4 regions of the Janthinobacterium sp. DSP2-3-3 genome follow, and region 1 is predicted to be linked to each of the others. Evidence: predicted binding sites of a transcription regulator. Region 1 holds the regulator's gene; each other region holds the start of a gene.

Region 1 (4,365 bases):
CGTCGTAGGGCTGCTGCTGCGCCAGGCGTTCGCGGTACAGTTCGATGGCGGCAAAGCCGGAGTCCACTTCGTCGGCCAGCCAGCCCCACGCCTCGATCAGCTTGACGATCAGTTCGCGCGTGGTGCGGTTATCGTCGGCCACCAGCAGGCGCAGCTGGCCCAAGGCCGGCGTGCGCCGCGTTTCAGCCGGCTGCGCCAGCATGTCGAACGGCACGCTGAACCAGAAGCGGCTGCCCTTGCCTTCGCTGCTGGCGACGGCGATGTCGCCGCCCATCATGTGGATCAGCTGCTTGCTGATGGCCAGGCCCAGGCCCGTGCCGCCGAAGCGCCGCGTGATGCTCTGGTCGCCCTGTGAAAACGCGGAAAACAGCTGCTGTTGCTGCAGCTCCGTCATGCCGATGCCCGTGTCGCGCACTTCGAAGCGCAGCCAGGCGCGCCCGTTTTCGCTCTCGGCCAGACTGACGGCCACCACCACTTCGCCGCTCTCGGTGAACTTGATGGCATTGCCGGCCAGGTTGACGAGAATCTGCTGCAGGCGCTGGGCGTCGCCCACAAGGCGCCGCGGCACGTCGGGTTCGACGGCGATGGCCAGTTCCAGCTCCTTTTCGCCCGCATTCATGGTCATCGTCGTGGCCAGGGTATTCATGACTTCGTCGAGATCGAATTCGACGGGCGACAATTCCATGCGGCGCGCCTCGATCTTCGAATAATCGAGCACGTCGTTGAGGATGCCCAGCAGCGACTGGCCCGCTACGCGCACCATGGTCAGATACTTGCGCTGTTCCGTATCGAGCTTGGTATTGCCCAGCAAGTACACCATGCCCAGCACGGCATTCAGGGGCGTGCGGATTTCATGGCTCATGTTGGCCACGAAATCGCTCTTCGCGCGGTTGGCCGCCTCGGCCCGGTCACGCTCCTGTTCCAGCTCTGCCGCGCGCGATTCGAGCTCCTGCTGCAGGCGGTCGCGTTCGCTCATCAGGCCGTTGAACGCTTCCGTCAGTTCGCCGATCTCGTCGCGCTGCTGCACCGGCACGGGAGTGAAGCGGTTGCCGCTGGTGCGCAGGGCCAGCAGGGTGTCGCGCAGGCGTACCAGCGGCGACAGCAGGCGCACGGTGACCCAGCCCAGAACAAAAGCAGCCAGCAGCGAAGCGAGGATGCTCCACAGTACCAGCCGGTACAGTACGCCATCGAAGGGTTCGAAGGCATCCTCGACGGGCAGCGAGGCACCCAGCAGCCAGTTCACGGATTTCAGGCGCTTGAAGCTGTTGACGGCCGTGATGCCGCGGTTGTTGGTGCTGACCATGCTGCCTTCGCCATCTTCCTTCAGCAACTGCGTGGTCGTCAGGTTGGCGTTCGGCTGGCGCGGCTGCAGCAAACGGCTGGTGTCGGGATGCAGCACGTAGCGCGGCACGGCGCCGCGCGTGAGGATGAAGTAATAGCCGCTCTTGCTGATCTTTTCCGAGCGCAGGCGTCCCAGCAGGTTATCCTTGTACAGGCGCAGCACGCCAATCACCACGCCGGCCACCTGGCCATCGGCGGTGAGCACGGGCGCCACCATCTGCACGATGGGCATGCCGCTTGATTTGCCCAGCATCGGCTCGGTGATCATGGGCTGGCGCGTGCGCACGACGGTCTGGAAATATTCGCGCTCGCCGACGTTGATGCCGGCGCGTCCCGCGACCCGCGGCATGTCGGCCACGATGGCGCCTTGCGCATCGAGCACCAGCACGTCGTCGAACAGCACCAGCATCGCGCGGCGCGCATAGTATTCGCGCAATTGGGCGGGCTGGGCGATCAATTCCGGCGGCTGCTGCCTGGCCGTCAGCGCGACGATCTGCAGCAGCATGCCCAGCTTGTCGTCGAGCTCGGCAGCGGTGCGGGTAATCAGGGCCGATTGCTGGCTCAGCAGCACTTTGGTGAAGTCGGCGCGCATGTGCTGCACCTGGATCATGGTGACCAGCGCGATCATGGCGATCGAGGTCAGGCTGGTGGCTAGCGCGACTTTTGCTTTAATGCCGAGAGGCTTCATGATTTCCTTTTCAGTACCGGGCGGCACAGGCGGCAGATAATGCTGTCAGGAATTTTCCTATCAATACCCGAGCTTGGCAAGCGGTGCGGCGCAAATTGCCCTCCCCGCATGGGCTTTTGACGATGTTGCCATATAATTAAAGTCAGAACGTCGTTTATTCAGCGCAATTGCGGTGAAATTGGCACACGGCAACCGTGTATGCAGTAAACTTGTTATTGCATTTTCTAAAAGGTATCAACATGACTGAAGCGCTACTCACTCCCACCTTGCCCATAGTGAACGTGGAAGCGTTGCGTGCGCGATGCTCGACCTGCAGCATGCATCAATTGTGCCTGCCGATGGGCCTCGATGTGGGCGATATGGACAGGCTGGACCAGATCATCGGCCGCCGCCGCAAGATCGTGCGCGGCGCCTCGCTGTTCCGCATCGGCGACTCGTTCCAGAACCTGTATGCGATCCGCCTGGGGCACTTCAAGACGTACCAGATCAATCCGGGTGGCGAAGAGCAGGTGACGGGTTTCCAGATGGCCGGCGAACTGCTGGGCATGGACGCCATCAGCGCCGACCGCCACCACTGTAATGCCGTGGCGCTGGAAGACAGCGAAGTCTGTGAAATACCGTTTTCCAGCCTGGAACAATTGCTGGGCAATATGCCGACCCTGTTGCGCCATTTCCACCGCATGATGAGCCAGGAAATCACGCGCGAGCAAAGCGTGATGCTGTTGCTGGGCAATATGCAGGCGACGCAGCGTTTTGCCGCCTTTATCGTCAACCTGGCCTCACGCTATGAAGCGCGCGGCTATTCGGCCAGCAAATTTCAGTTGCGCATGTCGCGCGAGGAAATTGGCAATTACCTGGGGCTGACCATCGAGAGCGTCAGCCGTCTGCTGTCGAAGTTCAAGAAGGAAGGCTGGCTGCGCGTCTCGAATCGCGAAATTGAAATCTTGCAGCCCGCCAAGTTGAAAGCCATTACGGCTGGTACCGACGTCTGCAAGTAAGCTTTACAGCTCTGCGTCAGCATGCAGCGCGATGCTGCGCTGCAGGGGCCAGGTCCAGATGCCGGACAGGCGCCACTCGCGTTTATCGTTTTCCACCAGCACTTGCCAGCGGCTGCGCTCAAGCATCGGCAGCGCTACCGAGAAGTTGCCGGCCACATCGGGCTGCACCAGCAGCTTGATATCCTTTTCCGGCAAGGTCGCATGCGCCAGATGCAGCTGCAGCGGACCCTGGTAAGCCTTGCCGAAGCTGTGCACGGAACCACTGAGGCGCGCGTGCGCCACATCATAGGATAAGCTGGTATCCATCGCCAGGTTGCTGGCGATCGTGTCGCGCTTCAAATCCTGGTTGATTGCCTTGCCCTGCTTGTAATAGTCGCCCACCACCAGTGCATCGGGCTGCGTAAACGCGATATATCCCATGAAGCTGCCGACGACCACGGACAAGCCTGGGCCGATCATCAGCAGCCAAGGCCAGCGATGCTTGTACCACGGTGCAACGGGTGCTTGCAGCTTGAGACTGTCGGACATGATATTTCTCCTGTTTGATCAGCCAGTCCCCATGCGGGGACTGGCCTTCCTACATTAGCGCGGCACGATGAATACCGCGCTTTCACGTACATGCAGCGATGGGTCGTCCAGCGAGTGCAATTCGATCGCAATCTTGTTCGAGCCCTTTTCGCCGACCCCGTGCGGCACGCGCAGGCGGATCGGCCAGCCCAGCGTTTCCGTCGGCTGCAACATCACTTCTTCGCGCGTCAGCAAGGTCAGGCCCGGCAAGCCGGAGACGCTGATTTTAAAATGCTGGCTTTGCTCCGAGGTGTTCATGATCTGCAGGCGGTAGACGTTTTCGATCATGCCGTCTTCCACTTCGCGTCCCATCGAACCGCGGTCGCGGATCACGTCCATTTTCAGGGGCGTGCGCAAGGCCAGCGAAGTACACACGGCGATGATGATCAGGGCCAGGATGGAAGTGTAGATCAGCACGCGCGGACGCATGGCGCGCTGGCGTATCTGCTTCGAATTGAAGTTGTTTTCCATCGCATGGTCGGTACTGTAGCGTATCAGGCCCCGTGGCCGCTCGACTTTGTCCATCACGCTGTTGCAGGCATCGACGCAGGCGGCGCAACCGATGCATTCATACTGCAGGCCGTTACGGATATCGATGCCGGTCGGACACACCTGCACGCACAGGGTGCAGTCGATGCAATCGCCCAGCTTGTCGTTGTTGCCGGCCTTCTTGCTCATGGCGCCACGCGGTTCGCCGCGCTTGGTATCGTAGGTGATGATCAGCGTGTCCTGGTCGAACATGGCGCTCTGGAAGCGCGCGTAGGGGCACAT
Region 2 (4,365 bases), on a different contig from region 1:
GCATCTTGGCCAGCAGATCGGCTGCCTCGTTCATCAGCGCCTTGCCCGCCACGGTCAGCTCGAAGGTGCGCGTGGTGCGCGCAAACAGGCGCACGCCCAATTCGCTTTCCAGTTTCATGATCTGCTGGCTCAGGGGCGGCTGCGAGATATGCAGGCGCTCGGCGGCGCGGCTGAAGCTTTTCTCCTCGGCGACGGCAAGAAAATACTTTAACTGTTTCAGATCGATGGACATGCTTTCCTTGGCGTTGCGTCTTGCTAGGCGATGGAACTGTGTGTGCACCGCTGGCAGTGCGCACACTTCTATACAGCAGTCTTATTATCGTGCCACGAGCGCCTGCATGGCAATGGCCAGCGCGGTGCCGACCTGGGCATTGTGCTTGACCAGGGCGATATTCGTCGCCAGGCTGCGCCCGTCCGTCAACTGCTTGATGCGCGACAACAGGAATGGCGTGACTTGCTTGCCCTTCACGCCGCCCGCGTCCGCTTCTTGCAGCGCTTGCGTGGTGATCGCGTCGATTTCTTCCTTCGGCATGGCTTGCGCGGCCGGCACCGGGTTGCTGACGATCACACCGCCTGTCAAGCCCAGCTGCCACTTGGTGTCGATGAAGGCGGCCTGCTCGGCGGCGGTATCGAGGCGGAAATCGGCCTTGAAGCCGCTTTCGCGCGTAAAGAAAGCGGGAAAACCTTCCTGGCCCACGCTGATGACGGGCACGCCATGCGTTTCCAGGTATTCCAGGGTCAGGCCGATGTCGAGGATGGATTTGACGCCCGCGCAGACGACGGCCACCGAGGTTTGCGCCAGTTCCTGCAAGTCGGCGGAAATGTCGAAGCTGGTTTCCGCGCCGCGGTGCACGCCGCCGATGCCGCCCGTAACGAACACGGCGATGCCGGCCAGCTGCGCGCAAATCATGGTGGCGGCCACGGTGGTGGCGCCCAATTTACCCTGCGACAAGACGAACGGCAGGTCGCGGCGGCTGACCTTCATGGCGTCGGGCGAGGTGCCCAGCAGTTCCAGCTGCTCTGGCGACAAGCCCACACAAATCTTGCCGCCGATGATGGCGATGGTGGCCGGCACGGCGCCGCCGTCACGGATGATCTTTTCCACTTCGCGCGCCATTTCCACGTTTTGCGGATACGGCATGCCGTGCGAAATGATGGTCGATTCCAGCGCCACGATGGCCTTGCCGGCGGCGCGCGCGTCGAGTACTTCTTGCGAGAACGAGAGGAAGCTATTCAATTGTGTCATGGTTCAGTCCTGTTGAAAGAGGCTAGGGGGAGGCGGCGCCAGATCGGCGTCGTCGATGTCGTCGAGCGCGCCGGCCGAAATCAGGGGCGAGACGGTGGCGTCGGATTCCAGGGTCATGGCGGCCAGCTTCAGACCGCGCCGGCACGCCAGTTTCAAATCGCTGCTGTCGTGGTACAGCGACCAGCAGACGGCGGCGGAAAAAGCGTCGCCAGCGCCCGTCACGTCGACGGCGTCCACTTCGCGCGCGGCCAGGTGGACAATAGGCGCGTCCGGGCCGTCGCCATCCGTAAAGTACACGCCTTCGCCGCCGCAGGTGACGATCACCTGGCGCGCGCCCTGGCGCTGCACTTCGCGGCAGGCGGCGCGCACCTCAAACGCCGTCGGCAAGGCGCGTGCCACGCGCGTTTCCAGTTCGCCCCGGTTAAGGATCAGCAGGTGTAAGCCCGTCAGGTCTTGCGGCAGGTGCGCCATCTTCGGCTGCGAGACGGCGACGATGACGAGCGGCGTTGCGTGGGCCGCGTCCTGGCGCGCGTCGGCCAGCAGTGTTTGTACGCTGTCGTGGCCCAGGTTCAGGTCGCAGACGGTGAGGGCGGCGGCGGCGCGCTGCGGCTGGCGGCTATGCAAAAAGGTTGGGGTCAGCTGTTCGTAGAGTTGCATGTTGGCCATCGCCAGCAGCATTTCGCCATGTTCGTCGAGCACGGCCGTGTAAGTGCCGCTGCTGGTGTTACTCAGATGTAAGCTGCCGCGCATATCGATACCCGCGTCTTCCGCATGCGTCTGCAGGGCGTGGCCGGCAGCGTCGTCGCCCAGCGCCGTCAGCAGGGCGACCGGGATCGACAGGCGGGCCAGGTTTTCCGCGATGTTGCGGCCTACGCCGCCAAACACTTCTTCCGAGCGCACGGGATTCGAGGTGCCCATCTGCAGGGTCGCCAGAGTGCGCATCTTGCGGTCGAGGTTGGCGGCACCGATGCACAGCACGGGGCGGCTGTCGGGCAGCACGTAAGCGCGTCCCAGCAGGCGCCGCTCGCGTATGAGTCCAGCGATGTGGCCGGCGACGGCCGAGCGCGACAAGCCCAGCTCGCTCGCCAGGTCTTGCTGCGAGATGAAGGGGTTGTTGCGGATCAGCGTGTACAGCTGGTCTTTTTTATTGGTATCGGTCACAAGGTGTTCACTGAAGGTTTAAACATTTGTCTGAAACTTTAAACATTTGTCTAGGCGGTGTCAAGTTCGTGTCAAGCTCGTCTCAAGTTCGCGTCAAGCGTGCGCCAAAAGTGGTCGTATGGAGCTTGTATGCATGCATTTCCCGGGCATGGCGAACCTGGGCTTGTCTCGACTATAATATCGGCCATTTATATTTGAATTATATAAATGGGCAAGAAAAATGGTATTTGCCATACATATTCCGTTTGATGCATAGTGGCGGCAAATAGAGGCAATACGCATTTCGATATACCTGTAACACCATACATACCCGATACCTGGGCCGCAGTCCCTCAGCGGGGACGGCTGCGCAGGCAGCAACCATCATCATTAGTCAAACAGAGGATAACCATGTCGAACAACGCCCCTTTCCACGCCGCCGAAATCATCCGTGCCCGCGCCCCAGAAAATTTCAAGCCGCGCGTGGCGATGATCCTCGGCTCCGGCCTGGGTGTATTGGCCGAGCAGATGACGGACGCCGTCAGCATCAGCTTTGACGAATTGCCGGGTTTCCCGATCAGCACCGTGCACGGCCATGCCGGCGAACTGGTGGTCGGCAACCTGTCGGGCGTCGCCGTCGTCTGCATGAAGGGCCGTGGCCACTTCTATGAAGGCTATGGCATGGGCGTGATGACGAGCGCCATCCGCACCCTGAAACTGCTGGGCTGCGAAATGCTGTTCGTCACCAACGCCGCCGGTTCCCTGCGCCCTGAAGTGGACGCCGGCAGCCTGGTGGCCATCAGCGACCATATCAACCTGCTGCCAGGCACGCCGATGGTCGGCCCGAACGACGACCGCTTCGGTCCGCGCTTCTTCAGCATGGCCAACGCCTATGACGCCGAACTGCGCCAGCAAGTCAAGGACACGGCGGCCGCCAGCGGCATCACCCTGCACGAAGGCGTGTTCGTCGCCTACCCTGGCCCGAACTTCGAAACGGCTGCGGAAATCCGCATGATGGCCCGCCTGGGCGCCGACACGGTTGGCATGTCCGTGGTGCCGGAAGTGGTCTCGGCCCGTCATTGCGACCTGAAAGTGGTGGGCGTGTCCGTCATCACCAACCTGGCCGAAGGCATGTCGCCATTCGCCCTGTCGCACGAACAAACCCTGAAATACGCGGCCATCGGCGCGAAAGACCTGGTCAAGCTGATCCTGGCTTTCCTGGCCAAGGTTGCTGAAAAACCGCAAGCTTAAGCACTTTTTTACGCAGTAGCGGCGCGCCGGCCACCGGCGCTGCCGCGCGGCAGGCCGGGGAAATCCGGCCTACACTATCCGCATCATCCCGCATCATTCCATAAAGCGAGCCTTATCATGTCACGCGCATTTATCCTCCTGCTTGATTCCTTCGGCCTTGGCGCGACGCCAGACGCCGCCAAGTATGGCGACGCAGGTGCCAATACCTTTGGCCACATTGCCAGCACTGTCGCCAAAAGCGGCAAGACCTTGAAACTCCCGAACATGGAACGCCTGGGACTGGGCGCCGCGGCGCACCTGGCCAGCGGCGAATGGGCCACGGGCTTCGACCAGCGCGACGGTTTCACCGGCGCCTACGGCGCGGCGCGCGAGCGCTCCACCGGCAAGGATACACAGAGCGGCCATTGGGAAATCGCCGGCGTGCCCGTGGAATTCGACTGGGGATATTTTCCCCGCACCACGCCGTCGTTCCCCGCCGACTTGACCGACAAACTGAAAGCCATGTCGGGCGTGCCCGGCTTCCTCGGCGACTGCCATGCCTCGGGCACGGACATCATCAACAAGCATGGCGATGAACACGTCGCCACCGGCAAGCTGATTATTTATACGTCGGGCGACTCGGTGATGCAGATCGCCGCGCACGAAGAATCGTTCGGCCTCGAGCGCCTGTACCAGGTGTGCGAAATGGCCTTCAAGCTGGTCGAACCGTACAACATCGGTCGCGTCAT
Region 3 (4,365 bases), on a different contig from region 1:
GCAAACGCTACGGGAAAGCTAGGCGCTGTCGCCCGCCTGTGCGCGTAAAAATTGCGCGTAGGACATAACCGGCTGCCCCAGCTGGTGCGGCGGCACGTCAAACAGGGCCCAGAAATATGTCACGCGGCCCAGGCAGATGGTGGGCGCGGCGCAATAGCGGAACCAGTTTTCGCCGATGTGCGCCGCATACATGCCGTCGCTGTCGGCGTCGGAAAAGTACGGGATCACGCGCATTTCCAGCAGGGCCAGCAGCAAGGATTCCGGTGCGTCGCTGTCGCGCGCCATTTCGTACTGCGTGTGCAGGCTGCGTTCCGTCTCGATGATCATCAGCTTGGCGTGGCCATCGCGCGTGAAGAACAGGATGCCGCTGGGATTGGGAAAGATGTAAAACTCGACGAAGCCATGGCGCTGGCACAGCGCGTGCACCACCATGGTCAGGGCTTCGTCTTGCAGGAAACTATAGTCGTGCAGCAATAGCAAGTCGCGCACGGTGTCCGACTGCTGCAGGAAGAATTCGCGTTGCAGGGTATGGACTTCCTGTTCCAGGACATCGAGCGCATCGTCGTCGCTCTTTTTGATGTAGCGGTCGATCAAGCCCCGGTTGAAGGCTGTCACGGCCACTTTTTCATCGGCCGCCCCTGTAAATAAGATCTTCTTGCACGGCAAGTCGCGTACCGCCTGGCAGAATTCCAGGCCATTCATTTGCGGCATCGAATAATCGACCACCAGCACGGAAGGCACGGCGAAGCGCTGTGCCTGGCCGCTGATGCGCCAGATGCGGTCGAGATCGAGTGCCACGTTGCACTGGTCGGGCGGCAGGTTTTGCGTATCGAAATTGACGTGCAGTGGCGTCTCGCCCAGTTGCGTGCTGTGGCGCAGCCAGTGCAGCGCACTGCTGGTGTCGTGGAAAGTCTTGCGCGCCAGGCCGGGATCGAGCTGGAACGCCAGGCTTTTCAGGAAGGAATCGCTGTCGTCGATCAATACGGTCAGGGACGGATGGGTGTAGACGGGCAGTTGCATGCGTCACCTTGCGGGAGAAGAGGGTTGGAAGCGGGAAGGCAGGGGCTGGGGAAATTCCAGGATGAAGACCGCATACGCATGCTCGCGCGATACGCAGCGGATGCGCGCTTGCCAGGCGGTGACGATCTGCCAGCACAGTGCCAGACCGATGCCGCTGCCGTTATGCACGGGATAGGAATAAAAACGCTCGAAGATCAACGGCAGGCGGGCAGGCGCGATGCCGCAGCCGGTGTCGATGAACAGCAGCCTGGGCACAGGGCGGGCGCCGTCGATGATGATGCGCACGCGGCCCTTGCCGGCGCGCTGGATGGCTTTCAGCGCATTTCTCAGCAGGTTCAGCAGGATCACCACGCACAGTTCGTCCTGGCCAGCGAACTGGAAGTCGGTGCGTAAGTCCACCGCGACGCTGGCCCGCTGCAGCTTGCCGGTAAACGGGTAGCGCCTGAGCACGGCGTTCACCATCGCCAGCATCGATAGCGTCTGGCTGGGCTGCAGGTTGCGGTTCACGGCACTGGCGCTCATCAGGAACAAATCGATCATGTGCTGCATGTGGCGCACTTCGAACTGGATACGCGACAGCGCATCCAGCAGCGGCGGCATATCGTCCGCCTGGCCAGCCAACTGCGGCAGCAGCCTGCGCATGCCGCGCACATTCGCTTCCACGCTGGTCAGTGGCGTGCGCAGTTCGTGCGCCACGGAACCGAGCCCGGCCGCCATGCCCGCCAGCCGTTCCCGTTCCAGTACCTTGCTGCCCACTTTTACCACGGACAGCGCGGCGATGGTGAACCAGTGCACGGGCAATTGCTGCAGCACTTCAGGCTGCAGCAGGTAGGCGCCTTCCCCTTGCAGGACGACGGCCAGGCAGGCGGCGCCCGTACCGATCAGGTAGGCGCGGCAGGCCAGGCCCGTTTCGAAATGAAACAGCACCACCAGGCCGATCAGCAGCGATTGGCTCCAGATGGACGAGGCATGATTCATCAGAAACATGAAGGTAAAGAAGAAGGGCAGGATGTAGCTGAGCGCGAACAGCAGGTAGCGCGACAGCCAGCGGACCGAGAAGCGGCGCGCAAACAGGCCTGCCACGCAGATGCCCACGCCCGTCAGGCGCAGGGTCAGGTTTTCATAGGCTTGTGGGAAAAAAAATTGCCACAGCAGGTAGTACAGCGGCATTGCCACCGTGCCCACGGCGGCCAGCATGGCGACGCGGCTGGCCAGGTTTTCATGCGGCACGCGTTCATGTAGCAGCGAATGGAGCAGGCGCCTGCGCCAGTGTGTCCATCCTCCTTGCCATTGCTGCGTCATGACTCTGCCTTGATCCTCGTCAGAACATTATCATCGCGTAATTTTTCTTGTTTGTACGGTTATCTCGACGGACATTGATATACGTCAATGGATGGGTTGGCAACACGGTGAAGGCTTTAATCCGCAGCAAACCTTTCCCCAGGAGAAAACCCATGACCATCGCTACCAGCTTGCACGCCCCATCCTTCGACCGCGCCGAACACTGCCTGCCCGACTACATCGTGCGGCGCATGGATGCGCATCACATCACGCGCATTGAAAAACTGCTGGGAGGACAGCATCCCCATGCCTGGCAACCGACACCCGCCCATGCCATTTTTCTGGCGGGTAATGACTATCTTTCCATCGCCGCCGAGCCGGCGCTGGTGGCGGCCCAGGTGGCTTCCCTGCAGGCGAACGCGGGCGGCATGCTGATGTCGGCCGTGTACTTGCAGGAAGGCAGCGAACAGCATCGGCTGGAAAGCCGGCTGGCCCGCTTCATGGGCTGCGAGGATGGCATCCTGGCGCAGTCCGGCATGGCGGCCAATGTTGGCTTGCTGCAGTGTATCGCCGGCCCCGGCATCCCCGTCTACCTGGACATGCAGGCCCACGCCTCGCTGTGGGAAGGCGTGCTGTCGGCGCAGACCCAGGCCGTCGCCTTCTTGCACAACGACATGGCGCACCTGCAGCGTCAAGTGGAAAAACATGGCCGCGGCGTGATCGTCGTCGATGCCCTGTACAGTACCAACGGCAGCGTGGCGCCGCTGCTGGAACTGCTGGACATTGCCGAGCGCGGCGACTGCGTGGTGGTGGTCGACGAGTCCCACTCGCTGGGCACGCATGGCCCGCAAGGCGCGGGCCTGGTGGAGGCCTGGGGCCTGGGCCACCGCGTGCATTTCCGCACGGCGTCGCTGGCCAAGGCCTTTGCGGGACGTGCCGGTTTCATCAGTTGTTCCAGCCGCTTCAAGGGATATTTCTTGTCCGAATCGCGTCCTGCCATCTTCAGCTCCTGCCTGCTGGCCCACGAGCTGGCATGGCTGGACGCGGCGCTCGATTTCATTATGGCCGCCGACGCGCGCCGCGCCATTTTGCGGCGCCACACGCTGCAGGTGCGCCAGGGATTGAGCGCGCTCGGCTACAACGTCAGCGACGGCACGGAGCAGATCGTGGCGCTGGAAGCAGGTGGCGAACCGGCCACACTGGCTCTGCGCCAGGCGCTGGAGCGGCATGGCATTTACGGCGCCATGTTTTGTGCCCCGGCAACGGCGAAGAACCGGGCCCTCGTGCGACTGACCCTCAACGCTGGACTCGACGAGACGGGCATCGCCAGGCTGCTGGCCGCCTGCGCGGCAGTGCGCGCCGAAGTGCACGTGGAACATTGGCCGTCGACGCGGCGCATGCGCAAGCTGGCGCTCGTGTAGGGCCGGCACCAGCGCCGGCGTCAGCCGCTTGACAGCGTCAGCCGGCCAGCTTGCCCAGGACGGCGGATAGCGCTCCCAGCTGCTCTGCCGGTGCGTCCTGCAGCAATTCGCGGCCCACCGCATGCGCGGTGGCGTTGGCATGTCCCAGCAATTCCTGGCCGGCGGCAGTCAGCACGGCATAGCCGACGCGCGCGTCGCGCACATCGGCCTGGCGCGCCACCAGGCCGATCTTTTCCAGCGGCATCAAGGAGCGCGTGACGCCCGAGGCCGTCAGCGCCAGGCGCTCGGCCAGGTCGATGCGCCGCAGGCGCGCACCAGGTGCGCGCTGCAGCTGATACAGCAATTGATAGTCGCTGAAGCTCAGGCCATGCAAATTGCCCAGGGCGCTGTCGAAGCGGCGCACCAGCAGCGCCTGGGCGCGCGCCAGGCGCAGGCAGAAGTCCAGCGCGCTGGCGCCGTCCGGCGAGGGGGAAATGTGATCGGTCATGGTTGCCATTTTATTCGCTGCGAAATGCTTGAGTGCGCAAGTATAAAGTAAACCTGCTCAATACAGCGGCTGCCCCTGTTCCAGCAGTTGCTCCAGGTGCAGCGCCAGCAGGGCGCCCAGCTCGGCGTCCGTATCGAAGGCGGGGTCGTCGGGCAG
Region 4 (4,365 bases), on a different contig from region 1:
GGCAGCCCGCCAAGTAAGGCGCCGCACGCTCCAAGAAAAAAAAACCGCTGCGGCGGTTTTTTTTCGTTTTAGCAATATACGTCAACAGAGGAATATTGCCTGTTGACTATATTCACGATAATTTTGTATATTAGGCAGCTATTGAGCAATTTGCAATGCCGATAGTGCTTGTGCAATTCAGTACAGCCTCCAGCACACAGGCGGCACCCGATTCCTCTTCCTGATGCGGATGGCGATGTCTTCTACTGCCGGCAAACACCCCTTATCTGCTGAAAAAAAACCCCTTTGGCAGCTCGGTTTCGTGACGTCGCTGATGGTGAGCCTGCTGTTCTACATGGCCGCTTCGCTGTCGATCGAAAACGATGCCAGCGAGCTGTTCAACAATCTGGCGCGCAATAACCAGAAAAACATCACATCGCGCCTCAAGTCGTATGCCAACCTGCTGCGCGGCACGGCCAGCCTGTTCCACGCCAACGAACACGTGAGCCGCGAGCAATTCCACCGCTACGTGGCCAATATCGGCTTGCAACAGAACTATCCGGGCGTGATGAATCTCAATTACAGCCAGGAAATCGACGAGTCGCAGCGCGCCGCCTTCGAAGCGGCCATGCAGCGCGACTATCCGCCCGGACGCGACGGTTATCCGGCGTTTGCCATCCATCCGGCCGGCCCGCGCCCCCATTATTCCGTGCTGGTGTACATCGAGCCGATTGCCAGCGCGCCGGAAAAATATGGCTATGACATCGCTTCGCGCCCCCTGATCGCCGAAGCGCTGGCGCAGTCGCGCGATTCGGGCCAGATCAGCAATTCCGGCGTCCCCGTGCCGATGGAAGGTCGGCCACAGCTGACGGGCATGGCCATGCGCCTGCCCATGTACCGCTTCGGCATGCCGACCGGCACGGTGGAGCAAAGGCGCGCAGCCTACCAGGGTTCCATCGGCATCGGCTACGACCTGGTGACGATGATGCGCAGCGCGCTGGCCGACATGCCGGTACGCAATGTCCGCCTGACCCTGTTCGATATCGGCCCGCAGGTGCCGCTTGAACAGCCGGACTTGCCGCTGAACTTGCCGCACGACATGCGCCCCATCTTTGACAGCACGACGGCGGGCATGCATGCGCCATGGTGGCTGCCCGGCAACTCGGGGCGGTATCTGAGCAGCACAATGCTCATCGAGCACAATGGCCGCGCGTGGCAAGCGCTGTTCAGCGTGCGCAAGAGCGACCTGTATACGCGCTTCGACGTCTTCCTGCCGTGGCTGGCCCTGCTGACCGGTTTTGCCAGCACCATGCTGCTGTACATGCTGTTTCATGCCCTGGCGTCGTCGCGCCGGCGCGCCATCCAGATGGCGACGGGTATGACGGCGGAATTGCGCGCCAGCCAGATCCGCCTGCAGCTGTCGCACCAGAAACTGCGCCGCCTGGCAGCCCACGCCGACCGGATCAAGGAAGAAGAGCGCAAGCGCATCGCGCGCGAAATCCACGACGATCTGGGACAGAACCTGCTGGTCTTGCGCATCGATGCCGACATGCTGGCCTCGCGCACGCAGCGCCGCCACCCGCGCCTGAACGCCCGCGCCCGCTCGACCCTGGAGCAGATCGACGCCACCATCAAGAGCGTGCGGCAAATCATCAACGACTTGCGCCCTACCGTGCTGGACCTGGGTGTGAATGCGGCCGTCGAATGGCAGGTAGCGCAATTTCGCCTGCGCACGGGCATCGCCTGCGAAGTGAGCGAAAGCCATGACGACATCTGTCTGAGCGACCAGTGTGCCACGGCCCTGTTCCGCATCCTGCAAGAGTCGCTCAGCAACATTTCCCAGCATGCCAATGCCAGCAGCGTGCAAGTCAAGCTGGAAAAGTGCCACGACACCGTGTCGATGAGCGTCAGCGACAACGGCGTGGGTGCGGCCATCGACGGACGCAACAAGCTGGGCTCATTTGGCCTGGTAGGGATCGAGGAACGCATTAAGTTACTGGGTGGCACTTTCTACATCGAAAGCAGCCCCGGCGCGGGCATGAGCGTGCATGTCAGCGTACCGCTGGGTGCGGACGCCACCGCGTTCCCCTACCAGGAAGACAGCCGGAGCAACACCTGATAGGTCGGCCGCATTGAAGCAAGCTCAGCTTGCATATTTTGTTATTAGATGCAATATTGATGTAGGACAACTCAGCGCCTGCCCGCCATGGACCAGGCATTCCTCGACTACTTGCCAGGAGTACACCGCCACCACTCTCCCTTGTTGCACTGTATTTCCCACAACGCTCTTTATCAAAGGACATTCATGGATACGAACGACAGTTTCAAGGCAATTGCCGATTTGAATTTGGACGCGATCAAAGTCAAGCTGATGCACCAGGAGTCAGGCGAAGGATGGAGTCTGGAGAAGGCCAATGCGGTGGAGTTCGAGTACCGGCGCTTTCTGATCCTGATGAAACAGTTTCCGGAAGAAGAAACAGCGCCACTGATGGACGTCGATACATTCTGGCATTACCACATTCTCGACACTCTGAAATATGCGGCGGACTGCGAACAGGTCTTCGGCTACTTCCTGCATCACTTCCCCTACATCGGCCTACGCGGCGAAGACGACGAAGCGGCACACCTGCGCGTGGGCGAGCGCATGAAGCAGCTGTATGAGCAAACGTTCGGGGAAGATTATATCCGCGCAGAAACGGCGTATTCGGGACGCGCCGTGCAGGCTGCGTATTCAGGACGGACGGTACAAACAGCGTTTTCCAGTGCCGCAGTACAGGCGACAGCGTACTCAGGCCGGGCTGTACAAACGGCGTTTTCCAGTGCGGCGGTACAGGCGACGGCATACTCGGGCCGGGCCGTACAAACGGCGTTTTCCAGCGCAGCGGTGCAGGCGACAGCGTATTCGGGCCGCGCGACCGGGGCTGCCAATACCGCATTTTCCAGCGCGCCCGCCACACTGGCCGCCGCGGTGGTCAAGTCGTCCACGACCGGCCTGGAAATGGGGCGTTTCTACATCGATCGTCCGGTGCTGAACCGCGACCCGCAATAGAAAAGCGAAAAACAGATGTGGCTGCCGCACGCGGCAAGCCTGACGTACCCAGACGGCACCTCTCAGTTTGCCGTCTGTCAGGCGCTCTTAGGCAGCCATCAACTCGCGCAGTTCACGAATGCTGAAATCGCTGATTTCATGCATGCGGATGAGGATCGTGGCGCCGATCGGCAAGGTGTTGTGACGAATCTTGCTGATAACAGGTGGCGCCACTTCCAGCGCGCGCGACAAGGCGGCATCGTTTTTCAGTTGCAGCTTGTCGATGATCGCATCGAGGACGCGATTCGGGTTGTAGGTAGGCAAAGAGGTAATTTGTTTGAGAGACATGATCAAAATCCGTACTTGTTGTATTAGAGCACAAAGAAACCGAATGTCTCTTCTGCAATAATTCAGGGTAAACACACTAAAAAGCGCCATCACTTATGCGGCTTTTACACCACAAACAATATAATACACGCTATTGTTGATTTTTGCGTAACTTAAAGCAAAATTGTGATAATTGAAGAGAATTAACGCACTTGGAATGTGCTAGAGGATAACTCAAATTGGAAAAATTTGCTGCAAGTCATCAATTTTTACAATGAGAAACACCGCTGTGCATCAGCCAGGCAATCGCCATGAGCGTGCTCAGGCGAGCCATGTCCGCTGATAAATGCCAGCCTTGCGCGGCCACGCCGGCCGGAGTGGCCGTCAGGCAGGTGCCGGAGAAGGCGTCCACGCGGCACCAGGCCAGTTGTCGGCGAATTTCATCGGGTGGTGGCGGCGGCTGCAGCGCATGTTCACGGCGGCGCATATAAGCGCGCACCTGTTCCTTGCTGGGGTAACTCGTAGCTCGCATGACTCGCTCCTGCTGACGGGAAACAGCGTCGCGCTAATTGTAGATGTAGAGCCCGCCATAAATAGCCAGCACGCGTGACGACATTGCTCACCATATCGCCAGCGCGCCATGACGCTTTTGCGTTGCATCAAATGGCAAGACCCCGGTGTTGCGCCGAAGCCCGCACTGCCCCACGGCCTGGCGGCCGGTGGCCCAGCACCGCGTCTTTATTTCTTTTGCTGGCGCACGCGCTGTTGCTGTTTTTCCTGCGTTTGCTGGCGATTCTGCTTGCGCTCGAACAGGGTGACCGCATCTTTCTTGGCTTGCTCGGCGGTACGCATTTCCTCATGCGCATCGTGCGGGACAAAAAATTCGGCATCCTGCGCCGCCACGACCAGCTTGATGGCAGCGTCGTCGTCGAGGTCATACAGTTCCGTCAGGACGGTGGTGACCTCGTCCAGGTATGCTTCGTAAGTGAGGGTGGTCATGCTGTAGTCCTTAAGTGAATGGCGCACCGCCG

Evidence for each region. The regulator FNR, encoded in region 1, switches genes on or off when oxygen is low (the NO sensors DNR and NnrR bind a similar motif). The targets are predictions, from matches to a motif close to TTGATNNNNATCAA.
Region 2: ACP7DE_RS22715 (carbohydrate kinase) is a predicted target of FNR. The motif match lies at 2,602-2,615, and genes of this name have one in related genera.
Region 3: cqsA (alpha-hydroxyketone-type quorum-sensing autoinducer synthase) is a predicted target of FNR. The motif match lies at 2,397-2,410, and genes of this name have one in related genera.
Region 4: ACP7DE_RS13700 (glycine-rich domain-containing protein) is a predicted target of FNR. The motif match lies at 2,155-2,168, and genes of this name have one in related genera.

Annotation. Positions count from the first base shown of each region.
Region 1 covers NZ_JAFCWA010000017.1:52,154-56,518, reverse strand. Annotated here, with positions in the region: gene ACP7DE_RS25555 (response regulator) at 1-2,029, opposite strand, end outside; gene fnr (fumarate/nitrate reduction transcriptional regulator Fnr) at 2,269-3,027, shown strand; gene ACP7DE_RS25545 (FixH family protein) at 3,031-3,555, opposite strand; gene ccoG (cytochrome c oxidase accessory protein CcoG) at 3,610-4,365, opposite strand, start outside.
Region 2 covers NZ_JAFCWA010000013.1:25,689-30,053, forward strand. Annotated here, with positions in the region: gene ACP7DE_RS22705 (LysR family transcriptional regulator) at 1-232, opposite strand, end outside; gene ACP7DE_RS22710 (pseudouridine-5'-phosphate glycosidase) at 317-1,246, opposite strand; gene ACP7DE_RS22715 (carbohydrate kinase) at 1,250-2,407, opposite strand; gene xapA (xanthosine phosphorylase) at 2,798-3,637, shown strand; gene ACP7DE_RS22725 (phosphopentomutase) at 3,755-4,365, shown strand, end outside.
Region 3 covers NZ_JAFCWA010000003.1:274,597-278,961, forward strand. Annotated here, with positions in the region: gene ACP7DE_RS07975 (ABC transporter permease) at 1-22, shown strand, start outside; gene ACP7DE_RS07980 (response regulator) at 19-1,020, opposite strand; gene ACP7DE_RS07985 (sensor histidine kinase) at 1,024-2,322, opposite strand; gene cqsA (alpha-hydroxyketone-type quorum-sensing autoinducer synthase) at 2,475-3,722, shown strand; gene ACP7DE_RS07995 (MarR family winged helix-turn-helix transcriptional regulator) at 3,760-4,209, opposite strand; gene ACP7DE_RS08000 (GIY-YIG nuclease family protein) at 4,267-4,365, opposite strand, start outside.
Region 4 covers NZ_JAFCWA010000006.1:68,667-73,031, reverse strand. Annotated here, with positions in the region: gene ACP7DE_RS13710 (glutamine--tRNA ligase/YqeY domain fusion protein) at 1-17, shown strand, start outside; gene ACP7DE_RS13705 (CHASE domain-containing protein) at 236-2,098, shown strand; gene ACP7DE_RS13700 (glycine-rich domain-containing protein) at 2,285-3,028, shown strand; gene ACP7DE_RS13695 (hypothetical protein) at 3,116-3,355, opposite strand; gene ACP7DE_RS13690 (hypothetical protein) at 3,597-3,866, opposite strand; gene ACP7DE_RS13685 (hypothetical protein) at 4,073-4,333, opposite strand.